One region of the Cupriavidus sp. GW822-FHT03E04 genome, then DNA from elsewhere that is predicted to be linked to it. Evidence: predicted binding sites of a transcription regulator. Region 1 holds the regulator's gene; the other holds the start of a gene.
What was found. Region 1 encodes NrdR, which represses ribonucleotide reductase genes. Its sites were predicted from a motif close to CACNANATNTNGTG; they were not measured.
Positions count from the first base shown of each region.

Region 2: a site for NrdR is predicted at 3,933-3,946, ahead of AC1RQC_RS08820 (ribonucleoside-diphosphate reductase subunit alpha). Genes of this name have one in related genera too.

Region 1 is NZ_JBXANI010000003.1:78,754-86,235, forward strand. It holds gene AC1RQC_RS04380 (pilus assembly protein) at 1-1,508, opposite strand, end outside; gene AC1RQC_RS04385 (pilus assembly PilX family protein) at 1,539-2,162, opposite strand; gene AC1RQC_RS04390 (PilW family protein) at 2,153-3,085, opposite strand; gene pilV (type IV pilus modification protein PilV) at 3,094-3,732, opposite strand; gene nrdR (transcriptional regulator NrdR) at 3,874-4,341, opposite strand; gene glyA (serine hydroxymethyltransferase) at 4,500-5,747, opposite strand; ZMP/ZTP riboswitch at 5,870-5,972, opposite strand; gene ybgC (tol-pal system-associated acyl-CoA thioesterase) at 6,134-6,538, shown strand; gene tolQ (protein TolQ) at 6,535-7,218, shown strand; gene tolR (protein TolR) at 7,261-7,482, shown strand, end outside.
Region 2 is NZ_JBXANI010000005.1:276,794-284,275, reverse strand. It holds gene AC1RQC_RS08835 (sensor histidine kinase) at 1-1,277, shown strand, start outside; gene AC1RQC_RS08830 (sigma-54-dependent transcriptional regulator) at 1,362-3,044, shown strand; gene ampD (1,6-anhydro-N-acetylmuramyl-L-alanine amidase AmpD) at 3,037-3,657, shown strand; gene AC1RQC_RS08820 (ribonucleoside-diphosphate reductase subunit alpha) at 4,160-7,102, shown strand; gene AC1RQC_RS08815 (ribonucleotide-diphosphate reductase subunit beta) at 7,201-7,482, shown strand, end outside.

The sequences.
Region 1 (7,482 bases):
GTGGCATTGCCCGCCGCTGGCGTGTTGGTTTCCAGTGCTCCGACCTTGTTGGTCCACGCTCGCACATCGAATCCGCTATAGCTGTCCACTGCCCGGGCAGGGTCGCCGTGCGAGGTGTCGACGTTGCCTGGAATGTAGTGATCCTCGTGGGTATTGATGTCGCCAATCGTCACGACGTAGTTGCGCTGGCAACTGTTGAGCATCGGGTCGGCATCCCAGGTCGTGTAGACGGGGAAGTTGTCTGCATAGGTCGTATTCGGAAGGCCGCTGATAGCTTGTGGGGTGGGGCCGTCCTTGTGGAACTGGAGGTAGCGGATGCTCTCGTAGAACAGTTCGCTGATCGGGTCATACGTCTTGTAGTTGCCGAGCGGGTTATCTGTTGGGCCGCCAAGGTCGCCCATTGTCTTGCCACTGAGTTGCGTGCTCGTGCGGCCAAACTGATTGAGGTAGTTGATAACCCCGCTGATTCCTTCTGTGCGGTTGAGCGGGTTCCGATAGAACACGCCCGTTGCCGGATCCCATTCCTTTGCGGTATTTGCGATCGTTCTCAGGTTGGAGTCAACCGCAGTAGTGCCGACATACTTCATCGGGGCCCGCAGCACCCCACCATAGCGCTCGTTCGGTGTCTTGCTGGTGTCATTGGTGCCGTCGTTCAGATAGCCGAAAGCCGCAAAACGCACGCGATCGGCATTTCTTTGCATCTGGCCGACGGGCTTGTAGTTGCTGCCATAGTTGTAGCAGAGGTCGGTGCGCGTAGTTGCCTCGCCGCTATCGCAAACCTGAATCTGGACACGGAAGCTACGTCGTTCCGTCAGCTTGCTGTTCTTGTAAACGTCGGCATATTTTCCCGGGCTCCCGCAGTTGCCGCTGCTATCGTCCGCATCGGAGAAGAAGATGTGGTTGCCACACGAAGCAATATAAATCGTGCTGTACGAGAACGGCGTTACCGCACTCGGCGCGCTGCTGATGTTGCTGACGGCCGTGACGCTCTTGACCGGGAAGTAACTATTGCTGCGGAAAAAGTCCGATCGGAGCACGGCACGCTGCAAGACCGTCTGGGTCGTGGTGTCCACCACGCGGTCGCCGCCGGTCATCGCCATCCGCAGTTCGTCGATCGAGGACGACGCGGCCCAGTTCATGAAGTTTCCGCTAAATGCGCTGGAACATTCATGGCCTCCATTGCCGGAGGCGTTGCCGCTGCTTGCAAAATAGCCATTGGTGCTGTCGTATGTATAGCACTTGGCTGCATTGAAGTAACCGAGGTAAGTCGTATTGTAGTTATATGACGTGTCGACGTTCTTCGAATTCAAGGGGCCGCGGTAGGCAGTACCCGTAGTCGGGAACTCTACCGAGAGCGTCATCATCAGGTTGGGGTGAATGTTTTGCGATTGCCCGAATAGAGGGGTCTGCGCAATTGTCACGGTTGGCACGCTAGGCGTGCTTGCCGCCCAAAGTGCAGTAGCCCATAGCATCGCGCACAGAGGCAACAGGCGTCGGAGTGTATTCATGAATTCGTTCCCGATTCGATGCTGGCTGTTCTAGTTGTCCGTCTTGCGGTACAGCGACTGAACCATTGCCTGGGTGGCGTTGTTGGGGCCAAAGCCAACCGCTGTCACCCGATACATATAGCGCGTGTTGTCAACGGCGCCGCCAATGGATTGATCAGGAAGCAACTCGATGATGTAGCGAGGCTTCTGGCTTGGAGTCAGGCCCGTCCCGGTCGGGAATGTCCGGCCCGTAAAGGTACCGTAGGCCACCGTCTGCGGGTTGGTGGCAGAAGCGCTCCAGCTAACGGTGTTCCATATCTGTGCATTGATATTTGCCAATGTATTGCACAGGCCCTGGTAGGGAGCGGCTACCGTTGTCCCGATATTGCATCCACCGTCGACCGTGAAGCCCGTCGCCGCTGTCGGCTGGAAAATTACCGAGCGGCTCTTGGGGCCGGTTGTGTTCTGGATGTCCATTTCGGCATCGCGCAAGGCGGCCTCAGCTGCCTGGAACGCAATCTCGAAATCGCGTTGATTGCGGGTTGTGCGTTTTGAGTCCAGCGCCAATCTCGCGCCACCCAGTGCCAGCACGGATATGACGAGCAGCATGATCAGCGCGGTGACCAGGGCAAAGCCGCGGGCCGGATATTTCACTGCTGGATGGTTCAGAGGCACGAAGGATCTCCCTGCATGCAACTCAGGTAGTTGCGCACTTGCACCGTTGCCGTGAACAGGCGGCGCGCGGACTGTGGGTTTTGAGTCGGCGTGAACGTGCCATCGGCGCCGTTGTATATAGGACCGAAGAGCTGGATCGTGGGCTGCCCGGAACTGTCTGCGCTTGCATTGTCGCCTCGCACGACCAAAGCCACCTTCAGCGCATAGACGCGTGCCCATTCGGCTGCGCCGACCTGGCTGGCGGGAACGAACTTGTCCGCCACTTCATCGTCATCTGTGGATATGCCGTAGAGCACCTGCAAGCTCTCTACGCCCGGGATAAGTTGCTGCGCGACAAAGGTAGACGTCTCCTTGCCGGATGCGCGCCGCCGGTATTTGCACATCAGATAGGGCAGGCCATCGGCGCCGTTCTGCACATAGAGAATCGAGAGTCCGCGTTGACTTGCCGCACTATCGATGCTGGACGGCGCGGCGACGGCTTGTCCGGAGCAATCCACCATGGATCCATCGCTCACGGTCGGGTCAGCCGCCGTCCCGACGCCGAAGAATCGAGTCAGCAACACGTCGCTGGCATTGACGGCGGCGCCAGCATCGCAACCCAGCGTCTCGTTGTCCGAGGGAGTTGAGCAGTTGTCCAGTCCCATCAGCATCTGCGAGCTGATCTGCATTGAGCCACCATCGCTGGCCGGAGGCGTGTAGGCAATCTGACGCAACATTCGTGAAACGACGCCGATCGCGAACTGACCGCGCTCCTCGAGGTTGGCGCTGTCATTGATGCTGCTATAGGTGCTGCGGGTCAGTAGGTAAAAGGAAGTTGATGCAACCAGCACCAGCATGCCAAGCGTCAGTGCAACCATCAGTTCGACCATGGAGAAGCCTGAGCTTCGCCGGCGACGACGGGGTGGTTGTCCGGAGCCGGCCATGAGCGTTCTCAATTGCTGACTCCCGGGTTGGCCACAATAACGATTTGTGGCGTTGCCGAGCCGTCGGCGGCTTGCGTGTCTGGCATGGTTGTACCGGTCGCGACATCTACCCCCGGCTTGTCGGCGAATCGAGATACCCAGCCCATCTTGATGACGATCGGGCTATCGCTGGCTTGGCCCGTGCCGCCGGCCGTGGCGTTGCACGCCCAGGTGTAGCCTGCGGAGGTGGAATAGTTGCTGGAGTCCCGGCAGATTACTGCACGCCCACCCGGCAGGGCCGTCTGGACGCGTCGCGTCCATTCGGCCAAATCGAACGTGACCATGTTGGCTGCGCAAACCGGGCTGCCGGACGTGCATGGAGTGGTAAAGAAATTGGCGCCCGTCGGCACCGCCGGGGCGCCGGTGCTCGTGTCGAAGAAGTAGCTGCTGTTACTGGCGAGCATTTGGGCGCTGTTAGCCCGCATGCGGTCTGCCATATCGCTGGCGAGCTGCAGCGCCAGCGTGTCATAGGACGCTTGTTGGGAGAATCGGAATGATTTGATAAGAAGATTTGCCACGCCGAGCACGCCGATGGCGAGCACGACGATTGCCACCAATGCTTCGAGCATGGTGAAGCCGGCCGTCCCCCGACAGCTTGACTGACCCATCTTGACCCTCGTCCGAAAAGACTACGTTCTTTTGGCTTTGTTCTATTTTTTGTAACTGCAACCCAGGTGGAAATATAGATATAGGAATTGCCACCTAGGACCCAGTTTGGGAGGAATTAAACAACGTCCACGTTACTTTTTCTACTGCTTCCGTGGGGTAGACGCCGAAAACTCATCCAGCATGTCGCGGAATTCCGACACATCCTCAAAACTCCGATACACCGAAGCAAACCGGATATAAGCAATTTTGTCCAACCGGCGCAGCTCGCGCATGACCAGTTCCCCGACCTGGCTGCTGGGGATTTCCTTCTCGCCGAGGGCGAGCAGTTTCTCTTCGATGCGGGTGATGGAGGCGTCGATGGCTTCGGCCGAGACCGGGCGCTTGCGCAGGGCGAGGCGCATCGAGTCTTTCAGCTTGTCGCGGGTATAGTCCGCGCGGGAGCCGTTTTTCTTGACGATGGCGGGGAAGAACAGCTCGATCCGCTCATAGGTGGTGAAGCGGCGGTCGCAGGATTCACAGCGGCGGCGGCGGCGCACCGTATCGCCTTCTTCCGACATGCGCGTGTCCAGGACCTGGGTGTTGGAGTGAGCGCAAAAAGGGCATTTCATGCCTGACCACCTCGAAGTATGAGCCGGGGCGCGTGCCGCGCAGGCAGCGTTTTGTCATTCTGTGTCGCGCCGGGCTGGGTTGGCAAGGCCCGCCGCAGGCGCGGCGCGCGCCGCGGCGGGGCTGCCGGCCACCCGCGCGTGGCGGGTGGCGCTGGGCTTTAGCCGTAGACCGGGAAACGCTTGGTCAGGGCTGCCACTTGCTCGCGCACGCGCGCGATGTTGGCCAGGTCGTGCGGGTTTTCCAGCACGTCGGCGACGAGGTTGGCCACCAGGCGGGCTTCTTCTTCCTTGAAGCCGCGGGTGGTCATTGCCGGCGAGCCCAGGCGGATGCCCGAGGTGACGAACGGCTTTTCCGGGTCGTTGGGGATGGCGTTCTTGTTGACGGTGATGTGTGCTTCGCCCAGGACCTTTTCGGCTTCCTTGCCGGTGATCTGCATCGCGCGCAGGTCGACCAGCATGACGTGGCTTTCGGTGCGGCCGGAGACGATGCGCAGGCCGCGCTCGATCAGGGTTTCGGCCAACACGCGGGCGTTCTTGACCACTTGCTGCTGGTAGGTCTTGAACTCGGGCGACAGGGCTTCCTTGAACGCGACTGCCTTGCCGGCGATCACGTGCATCAGGGGGCCGCCCTGGATGCCGGGGAAGATGGCCGAGTTGATGGCCTTCTCATGCTCGGCCTTCATCAGGATCACGCCACCGCGCGGGCCGCGCAGGCTCTTGTGGGTGGTGGTGGTGACGAAGTCGGCGTGCGGCACCGGGTTGGGGTACTCGCCGGCGGCGATCAGGCCGGCGTAGTGGGCCATGTCGACCATGAACAGGGCGCCGATGGACTTGGCTACCTTGGAGATGCGTTCGAAGTCGATGCGCAGGGCGAAGGCCGAGGCGCCGGCGATGATCAGCTTGGGCTTCTTTTCCTGCGCCAGCTTTTCCAGTGCGTCGTAGTCGATGTCTTCGTTGGCGTCCAGGCCGTAGCTGACCACGTTGAACCATTTGCCGCTCATGTTGAGCGCCATGCCGTGGGTCAGGTGGCCGCCTTCGGCCAGGCTCATGCCCATGATGGTGTCACCCGGCTTCAGGGCGGCGAAGAACACGCCCTGGTTGGCCTGCGAGCCGGAATTGGGCTGCACGTTGGCGGCTTCGGCGCCGAACAGTTGCTTGACGCGGTCGATGGCCAGCTGCTCCACGACGTCGACGTACTCGCAGCCACCGTAGTAGCGCTTGCCGGGATAGCCTTCGGCGTACTTGTTGGTCAGTTGCGAGCCTTGCGCGGCCATCACGGCCGGCGAGGTGTAGTTTTCCGAGGCGATCAGCTCGATGTGCTCTTCCTGGCGCTGGTCTTCCTTCTGGATGGCGGCAAAAAGCTCGGGGTCGATCTGGTCGATCGTATAGCGGCTGCGTTCGAACATGGCGAAAACTCGTCTGAAAAAAGGGGAATTCCGAATGGCTTCGGGGTAGGGCGCGCGGGGAAGGCACAGGCGACCGGCGCTGGACGCGTTAGCTATCCGGCGCAGGGCGCACCCTGCTTCCCATTCGCTGCCCAGGCGAGCGGCAGGCGCTTGAAACATCGCGCCAGAGAACTTTGCGCTTCCTCGTGGTAGTGCCCACTGACTTCGCCAGTCGCGCAAGATGGAATGGTTGGCGGCAGTTTAACGCGAGGCGCTGGCCCGCTGCAAGACGGTGCTGCGGGGCCAAAGACCGAAAGTCAATGCCTTGTCCGTCAGGTAATGTAATTGTTGTAATGTCGGACAAGGGTTTACACCGGGTCGGGCTGGCTGCCGTTACAATCGCGGCCATGAGCAACAATGTGTGGGCCTTGCGGGTGTACTGGGAAGACACCGACGCGGGCGGCGTAGTGTTCTACGCCAATTACCTCAAGTTCTTCGAGCGCGCCCGTACCGAGTGGCTGCGCTCGCTTGGCATCGAACAGCAAGCGCTGGCCGATGAGTCGGGCGTCGTCTTCATCGTCAGAAGCACGGCGGTGGACTACAATGCCCCCGCCCGTCTGGACGACTTGCTTGAGATCCGGACACAGATTGAACGGGTTGGCCCGGCGTCGGTCCAATTCGCCCAAGAAGCCTGGCGTGGTGAGCAATTGCTGGCTACTGGCGCCATCCGGGTTGGGTGTGTTGATCGTAGCACATTTCGCCCGACTCCCATTCCCGCTCCCGTCCTTGCAACCATCAAGACCGCTCGATGAATCCCGTGACCGTCACGCAAGACCTGTCGATCATTTCGCTGGTGCTGCACGCCAGTGTGCTGGCACAGGCCGTCATGGCCCTGCTGCTGGTGATGTCCCTGTTCTCGTGGACATATATCTTCCGCAAGCATTTCTCCCTGCGCGCCGCGCGGACCCAGACCGAGGGGTTCGAGCGCGACTTCTGGGCCGGCGGCGACCTGCAGGCCCTGTACCAGAGCGCAGCCAACAATCGTCACAACACAGGCGCGCTGGAACGGATCTTTGAGTCCGGCATGGGCGAGTACCTGAAGGCGCGCGAGCGCAACAATGACGCCGGCGCGCTGCTCGATGCCGCACGGCGTGCGATGCGCGCGGCCTATCAGCGTGAGATGGATGTGATGGAGTCGCATCTTCCGTTTCTGGCGTCGGTAGGTTCGGTCAGCCCGTACATCGGCTTGTTCGGCACCGTATGGGGGATCATGAACGCCTTCCGCGGCTTGTCAAATGTGCAGCAGGCAACGCTTGCGGCCGTGGCGCCCGGCATTGCGGAGGCGCTGGTCGCCACCGCTATCGGCCTGTTCGCGGCGATTCCGGCGGTCATTGCCTACAACCGCTACGCCACCGAAGTGGATCGCCTGGCCATCCGCTTCGAGAGCTTCATGGAAGAGTTCCTGAACATCCTGCAACGGCAGACCCGCTAAAGCGCCGAAGCCACCAACGTCTTCGGTCAAGGAGAACCAGCAATGGCAGCGATACAGCGCCGTGGCGGCTCGCGCCGCCGGGCCAGTGCCGACATCAACGTCGTGCCTTACATTGACGTGATGCTGGTGCTGCTCGTCATTTTCATGGTGGCGGCACCGATCGTGAATCCCGCCGTGGTTGACCTGCCCAGCGTGGCCAACGCCACCCAGCAGCAAAAGGCCCCCCCCATTGTCGTGACCGTGCATGAGGACGGCGCACTGACC
Region 2 (7,482 bases), on a different contig from region 1:
ACACGCCCGCCAATGGGCGCGATGCGCTGTTCGACCTGCGCCAGATCCCCCGCCTGCAGCCGTTGATGGAAATGCTGCGCGACTGGGTGCGCAGCAAGGACGATGCGCCCCGCATCCTGCAATTGCTGCCGCTGCCGTCGCGGCCATCCTCGGGGCGCGGCCCCATCCTGCATACGCGGCTGCGGCTGCGTTTCTTGCTGCCGGGGCTGGCCAGCCTGCGCTCCACCTTCGCGTCCTCGATGTCGGTCTCGCTCAGTGCGCAGAACGCCATGAACACCGGCACCTGGAACGAGCTGTCGCCCGAGGCGGCGGCGCGGCTGCGCCTGGCCATCGCCCAGAGCGAGGCCATGGCGTGGCGCCCGGAGGACGAGGCGTTGCTGCGCAGCGAGATGCGCGACACGGTGCTGGTCCATATCGAAAGCTGGGAGCGCATCGCCGAGCAGGTACAACAGGAGAAGCTGGCAGCCATGGGGCGCCTGGTGGCCAGCGTGGCACACCAGATCCGCAATCCGCTGGCGGCCATCAGCCAGGCCAGCGAGCTGCTGGCCGAAACCAGTCGCCGGGCCGCGCGCCCGGGCGAGGCGGGCCGCGCGGAGGGCGACGTGGATGCGCGGCTGCTGCGCATCATTCACGATAATGTGCGCCGGCTCGACCAGGTGGTGTCGGACGTGCTGCAGATGTCGCGCCGCCCGCGCACCGAGCGCACCACGGTGGACCTGAACCAGGCGCTGCCGGAGATCGTCGGCCGCTGGCGGCTGGAGATGCGCGCCCGCTCCGCCGACCACGACCCGGTCGGCGCGCGGCGCGTGCCGCGTCCGGCCGAGATCAACGCCAATGCCATCCGACTCACGGTGGACGTGGCGCGCCCGGTCATCTTCGATGCCTCCCAGTTGCAACAGGTGCTTGGCAACCTGCTCGACAATGCCTGGCGCTATTGCAGCCGCCTGCCCGGGGCGATCCGCCTGCTGGCCCATGCGCTGGACCAGCACCATGCCGAGCTGATCGTCTGGAACGATGGCGTCGAGGTGTCGCGCGAGCACCAGCGCACCTTGTTCGAGCCCTTCTTTACCAGCAACGCCCAGGGCACCGGCCTCGGATTGTTCATGGCACGCGAGCTTTGCGGCGCCAACGACGCCCAGGTGCGCTATGGCACGATTTCGATCGATGCGCTGCTGGCGCAGACCGGCATGCTGGCGCCCGCCGCACGCGATACACTGCCGGCCAAGGCTTTTGTCCTGACCTTGCGCATCGAAGCGCCGGACAGCGCGGGTGGCTGAGCCGCGCTGGTTTGACCGGCCACGCGGCCAGTCTCTCGTTTAGCCGCCCCGATTTCACTTCGCCAGATCGCCAGACGCAGACCCATGCCAATCAAGACGCCAGGCCCCGACCCGATTCTCGTCATCGACGACGAGGCCGACCTGCGAGAACTGCTCGATATCTCGATCCGCCGCATGGGCCACGATGTCGTGCTGGCCGGCTCGCTGGCCGAGGCGCGCCAGCAGCTCGCCGCGCGCCGCTATAGCCTGGTGCTGACCGACATGCGGCTGGGCGACGGGCTGGGCATCGATATCGTGCGCCAGCTATCGAGCGCGCCGGAGCGGGTGCCGGTGGCCGTGATCACCGCCTACGGCAGCGCGGACAACGCCGTGGAGGCGCTCAAGGCGGGCGCCTTCGACTACATCGCCAAGCCGGTCTCGCTGGACCAGCTGCGCAGCTTGATCCTGAATGCGCTGGGGCGCCAGCAGCGTGATGGCGCCGAGGGTGTGGAGGGCGGTGACGGCGGCAGCGGGGCGCACGAAACCGTGGACCGCGCCGTCAACCTGCTGCCCGGCCATTCTCCGGCCATGCATGAGGTGCGGCGCTCGCTCTCGCGGCTGGCGCGCAGCATGGCGCCGATCGTCATCAGCGGCGAGTCCGGCAGTGGCAAGGAGCGCGCGGCGCGTGCCATCCACGCAGTCAGCGCGCGCGCGGCGCATCCCTTTATCGCGGTCAATTGCGGCGCCATCCCCGAGACCCTGATGGAGTCGGAGTTCTTTGGCCATGTGAAAGGCGCCTTCACCGGGGCCGACGCCGAGCGCGGCGGCTTTTTCCAGGCTGCCAATGGCGGCACGCTGCTGCTCGACGAGGTGGCGGACCTGCCGCTGGCGATGCAGGTCAAGCTGCTACGCGTGCTGCAGGAACGGCGCGTGCGCAAGATCGGCGCGAGCCGCGAGGAGAGCGTGGACGTGCGGGTGCTGTGTGCCAGCCACAAGGATCTTTCCGCGATGGTCGCCTCCGGCCAGTTCCGCCAGGACCTGTTCTACCGCCTCAACGTGCTGGCGCTGCGCATGCCCACGCTGCGCGAGCGGCGCGAGGATATCCCGGTGCTGGCCAGCGCCATCCTGGAACACCTGGCGGTGCGCTATGGCGATCCCCATCCCAAGCGGCTGGCGGTGGCCGCGCTGCAGCGGCTGTCCGACTATGCGTTCCCGGGCAATGTACGCGAGCTGGAGAACCTGCTCGAGCGCGCCTATGCCTTCGCCGAGGGCAATACCATCGAGGTGGACGACCTGGGCCAGTTGGACGCGGGCATGGGCCATACGGCCATGCCACGCCCGCCCGCGCCGCACGCCTACCTGGCTTCGGCGGCTGCGCCGGCTGGCGCGCCGGCGGCGTCCGGCTTGCGGCCCGACACCATGCAGGAGCTTGCGTACGATGCGCGGGCCGACTCCCGGGGCGGCGCGCAGCCCGATCTGTTTGCGCAACCTGCGGCGTCTCGCGCCGCGGAGGCGGCCGCAGACGCTTGCCGTGCCACCTTCCCGATCGACCTGCCCGGCCGGCTCGAAGCGCTCGAGCGCGACCTGATCCTACAGGCGCTGCAGCAGACCGGCTTCAACCGGACAGCCGCCGCGCCGCTGCTGGGCCTGAGCTTTCGCCAGCTGCGCTACCGCATCCAGCAGCTTGGCATCCGCGAGGGCCGCGACGACCCGGCCGACGGTGCCGCCGAAACCAGAGAAGCGCTGCGCGACGGGCTGTTGGCGGCGGATGGAGATCGCGATGCCTGACCACGACCCGGCCGCCAAGTTCGCGCCCAACTCGCCATTCGTCCCCGACCCGGCGGGCTGGGTGCCCGCCGCGCGCCACGTGCCGTCCCCCAATTTCGACGCCCGGCCCGCGCACACGCCGGTGGACCTGGTGGTGATCCACAACATCAGCCTGCCGCCCGGGCAGTTCGGCAGCGGCGATATCGAAGCCTTTTTCCTGAACCGTCTCGACCCGTCCCGCCATCCGTTTTTCGAGACGATCCATCAAGTGCGGGTGTCGGCGCATTTTTTGGTGACGCGAGGGGGCGAGCTGGTCCAGTTCGTGTCTTGCCTGGACCGCGCCTGGCACGCAGGCCAGTCCGAATTCTTCGGCCGGCCCCGTTGCAACGACTTCTCCATCGGCATCGAGGTCGAAGGCAGCGACGACCAGCCGTTCACGTTGGCCCAATACCACACCACCGCAGCGCTGGTGCGTGCCCTGCTAGGCGCTTATCCGGTGCGGGCCGTGGCGGGGCATAGCGATATCGCGCCAGGGCGCAAGACGGATCCGGGACCACATTTCGACTGGGCGGGTTTTGCCGCCGCAGCCGGCGTGGCGCCCGCACAACTGCCTTACCGCAAAGAACAGCCCTGAGGCAAGGGCTGCAAGCGAGGTCTAGGGGATAGCCGCAATCTGGGGAAAACCCTGATAAAGTCCGCGCCTATCGAAGAGGTCAGGTCAATCAAAAAAATTTCGCGTCACGGTGCGGTAACGAACCGTCGGGCGGATTCCCTTGCGTCTCTTGGGCTAGCGGGTATGGCGCAGCGCCGCATGCCATGCCGGCACTGGAATTCGCGCCAAAAAGGCGCTTGTCAAGACTGGTGAATCCGCCCCGTTTCACTATACTTAGTCCAGTTTTTCGCATCGACCACTAGATCTAGTGGTGCTTTCGGGGAGCCGGCCTAGGTGTGCAGTTACCGCCGCAGCAATGACTGCGGTCCACCGAAGGGCCGGCGCATCACAAGAGTTCCAGCAGAATCCAGCAATAGCAGCGCGCCCTCCCGGGTAAGACCGGCCGGCGTGTCAGAGCCTTTTTGCGCATTTTGCCCGGGACTCTTTGTCACTCATAAAACACGGGTCAGAACAGGAGTTCCTCATGCAGACAGCCCAGAACGAACTTTCCACCGGCGCCGCCGCCGCCGGTGCAGCAGCGAACGCGCAGTCGAGCCCCGCTACTGCCGCCGCTGGCAGCTACCAGGACTACAAGATCATCCGACGTAACGGCGCCGTCGTGGCGTTCGAGCCGAGCAAGATCTCGGTAGCGGTGACCAAGGCCTTTCTCGCCGTCAACGGCGGGCAGGGCGCCGCTTCGGCGCGCGTGCGCGAAGTGGTCGAGCAAGTGACCCAGAACGTGGTCCGCGCGCTGCTGCGCAGCCGCCCTAACGGCGGCACCTTCCATATCGAAGACGTGCAGGATCACGTCGAGCTTGCGCTGATGCGCTCGGGCGAGCATGAAGTGGCCCGCGCCTACGTGCTGTACCGCGAAAAGCGCACCCAGGAACGCGCCCAGGCAAACGCCCAGGCGGTGGCCCGCGTGCAGGAAGGCGGCGCCACGTTCAACGTGACCGATGCGGGCGTGGCCCGCGTGCTGGACCTGGGCGCGCTGCATGGCCTGATCGACAACGCCTGCTCGGGCCTTGGCGATGCCGTCAGCGCCGAGCCGATCCTCAAGGAAACGCTGAAGAACCTGTACGACGGCGTGCCGATGACCCAGGTCTACGACTCCGCCATCCTGGCCGCGCGTACCCTGATCGAGAAGGACCCGGCCTACAGCCAGGTCACCGCGCGTATCCTGCTGCACACCATCCGCAAGGAAATCCTGGGCGCCGAAGTGACCCAGACCGAGATGGTGTCGCGCTACGCCGACTACTTCCCCAAGTTCATCGCGCGCGGCATCGAAGCCGAGCTGCTGGACGAGAAGCTGGCCACCTATGACCTGGCCCGCCTGGGCGCGGCGCTGGACGCCCAGCGCGACTTCCAGTTCAACTACCTGGGCCTGCAGACCCTGTACGACCGCTACTTCCTGCACATCGACGAGACCCGCATTGAAATGCCGCAGGCATTCTTCATGCGCGTGGCGATGGGCCTGGCGCTGGGCGAGAAGGACCGCGAAGCCCGTGCCATCGAGTTCTACCAGCTGCTGTCGTCGTTCGACTTCATGTCGTCCACGCCGACCCTGTTCAACTCGGGCACCCGCCGCTCGCAGCTGTCGTCGTGCTACCTGACCACCGTGTCGGACGACCTGGAAGGCATCTACGAGGCGCTGAAGGAAAACGCGCTGCTGTCGAAGTTCGCCGGCGGTCTCGGCAACGACTGGACCAATGTGCGCGCCCTCGGCTCGCACATCAAGGGCACCAACGGCAAGTCGCAAGGCGTGGTGCCGTTCCTGAAGGTGGTGAACGACACCGCCGTGGCGGTCAACCAGGGCGGCAAGCGCAAGGGCGCGGTCTGCGCCTACCTGGAAACCTGGCACCTGGACATCGAGGAATTCCTCGAGCTGCGCAAGAATACCGGCGACGATCGCCGCCGCACCCACGACATGAACACGGCGAACTGGATTCCCGACCTGTTCATGAAGCGTGTGATGGAAGCCGGCGAATGGACCCTGTTCTCGCCCGCCACCTGCCCGGACCTGCATGACCTGGTCGGCAAGGCATTCGAAGAAGCCTACCTGGGCTACGAAGCCAAGGCCGCCCGCGGCGAGCTCAAGCTGTTCAAGAAGATCCCCGCCATGCAGCTGTGGCGCAAGATGCTGGGCATGCTGTTCGAGACCGGCCATCCCTGGATCACCTTCAAGGATCCGTGCAACATCCGCAGCCCGCAGCAGCACGTGGGCGTGGTGCACAGCTCCAACCTGTGCACGGAAATCACGCTCAACACCAACGACAGCGAGATCGCCGTTTGCAACCTGGGTTCGGTGAACCTGGTCGCCCACCTGAAGCAACAGGCCGACGGCACCCAGGTGCTCGATCACGCCAAGCTCGAGAAGACCATCCGCACCGCGATGCGCATGCTCGACAACGTGATCGACATCAACTATTACGCGGTCGAGAAGGCACGCAACTCCAACCTGCGCCATCGCCCGGTCGGCATGGGCATCATGGGCTTCCAGGACTGCCTGCACATGCTGCGCCTGCCGTACGCCAGCGACGCCGCGGTGCAGTTCGCCGATACCTCGATGGAAGCGGTGTGCTACTACGCCTACCGCGCCTCGAGCGAGCTGGCGGAAGAACGCGGGCGCTACAGCACCTATGAAGGCTCGCTGTGGGATCGTGGCATCCTGCCGCAGGACTCGCTCAAGCTGCTGGCCGAAGAACGCGGCGGCTACCTGGAAGTGGATCACTCCTCGACCATGGACTGGGACAGCCTGCGCGCGCGCATCAAGCAGCACGGCATGCGCAACTCGAACTGCATCGCGATCGCGCCGACGGCAACGATCTCGAACATCATCGGCGTGTCGGCCTGCATCGAACCGACCTTCCAGAACCTGTACGTCAAGTCCAACCTGTCGGGCGAATTCACGGTGGTCAACGACTACCTGGTGCGCGACCTGAAGGCACGCGGCCTGTGGGATGAAGTGATGGTCGCCGACCTGAAGTACTTCGACGGCAAGCTGGCGCGCATCGACCGCATTCCGCAAGACCTGCGCGACATCTACGCGACGGCCTTCGAAGTCGAGCCGAGCTGGCTGGTGGAAGCCGCCAGCCGCCGCCAGAAGTGGATCGACCAGGCCCAGTCGCTCAACATCTACATGGCCGGCGCCTCGGGCAAGAAGCTGGACGACACCTACAAGCTGGCCTGGCTGCGCGGCCTGAAGACCACGTACTACCTGCGCACGATGGCAGCCACCCACGTGGAGAAGTCCACCGTGTCGCGCGGCTCGCTCAACGCCGTGTCGTCGGGTAGCGACGGCGGCATCAGCGCCGCCGGCATCGACCAGGCCGCCGCCTCCGCGCCGGCCATGCCGGAAGCCGAAGGCGCGGTCTGCACGATGCGCCCGGGCGACGCCGGTTTCGACGAGTGCGAAGCCTGCCAGTAAGTCGCCTGCCAGTAAGTCATTACCTGCCCTGATCCTCGCCGCGCCGCTTGCGCGGCGAGGACGGCGGCAAACCAAAGCATTCCACGGAGAACCACACCATGCTGAGCTGGGACGACGACGTTCAAGCCACCCCGCAGGCTGCCCCGCAGCCCGCGCCGAATCCCACCGCCACGCCTGCTGCCGCACGCTCTGTCGACCAGCACGGCGTGCTGCCGCCGGCCGCCACGCAGCCGGCAGGCACGGGTATCCTCGGCAACCTGCCGGCGTCCGACGCGCCGACGGACCGCCGCGTGAACGCCGCCGACAAGCGCGTCATCAATGGCTCGACCGACGTCAACCAGCTGGTGCCGTTCAAGTACAAGTGGGCCTGGGAAAAATAC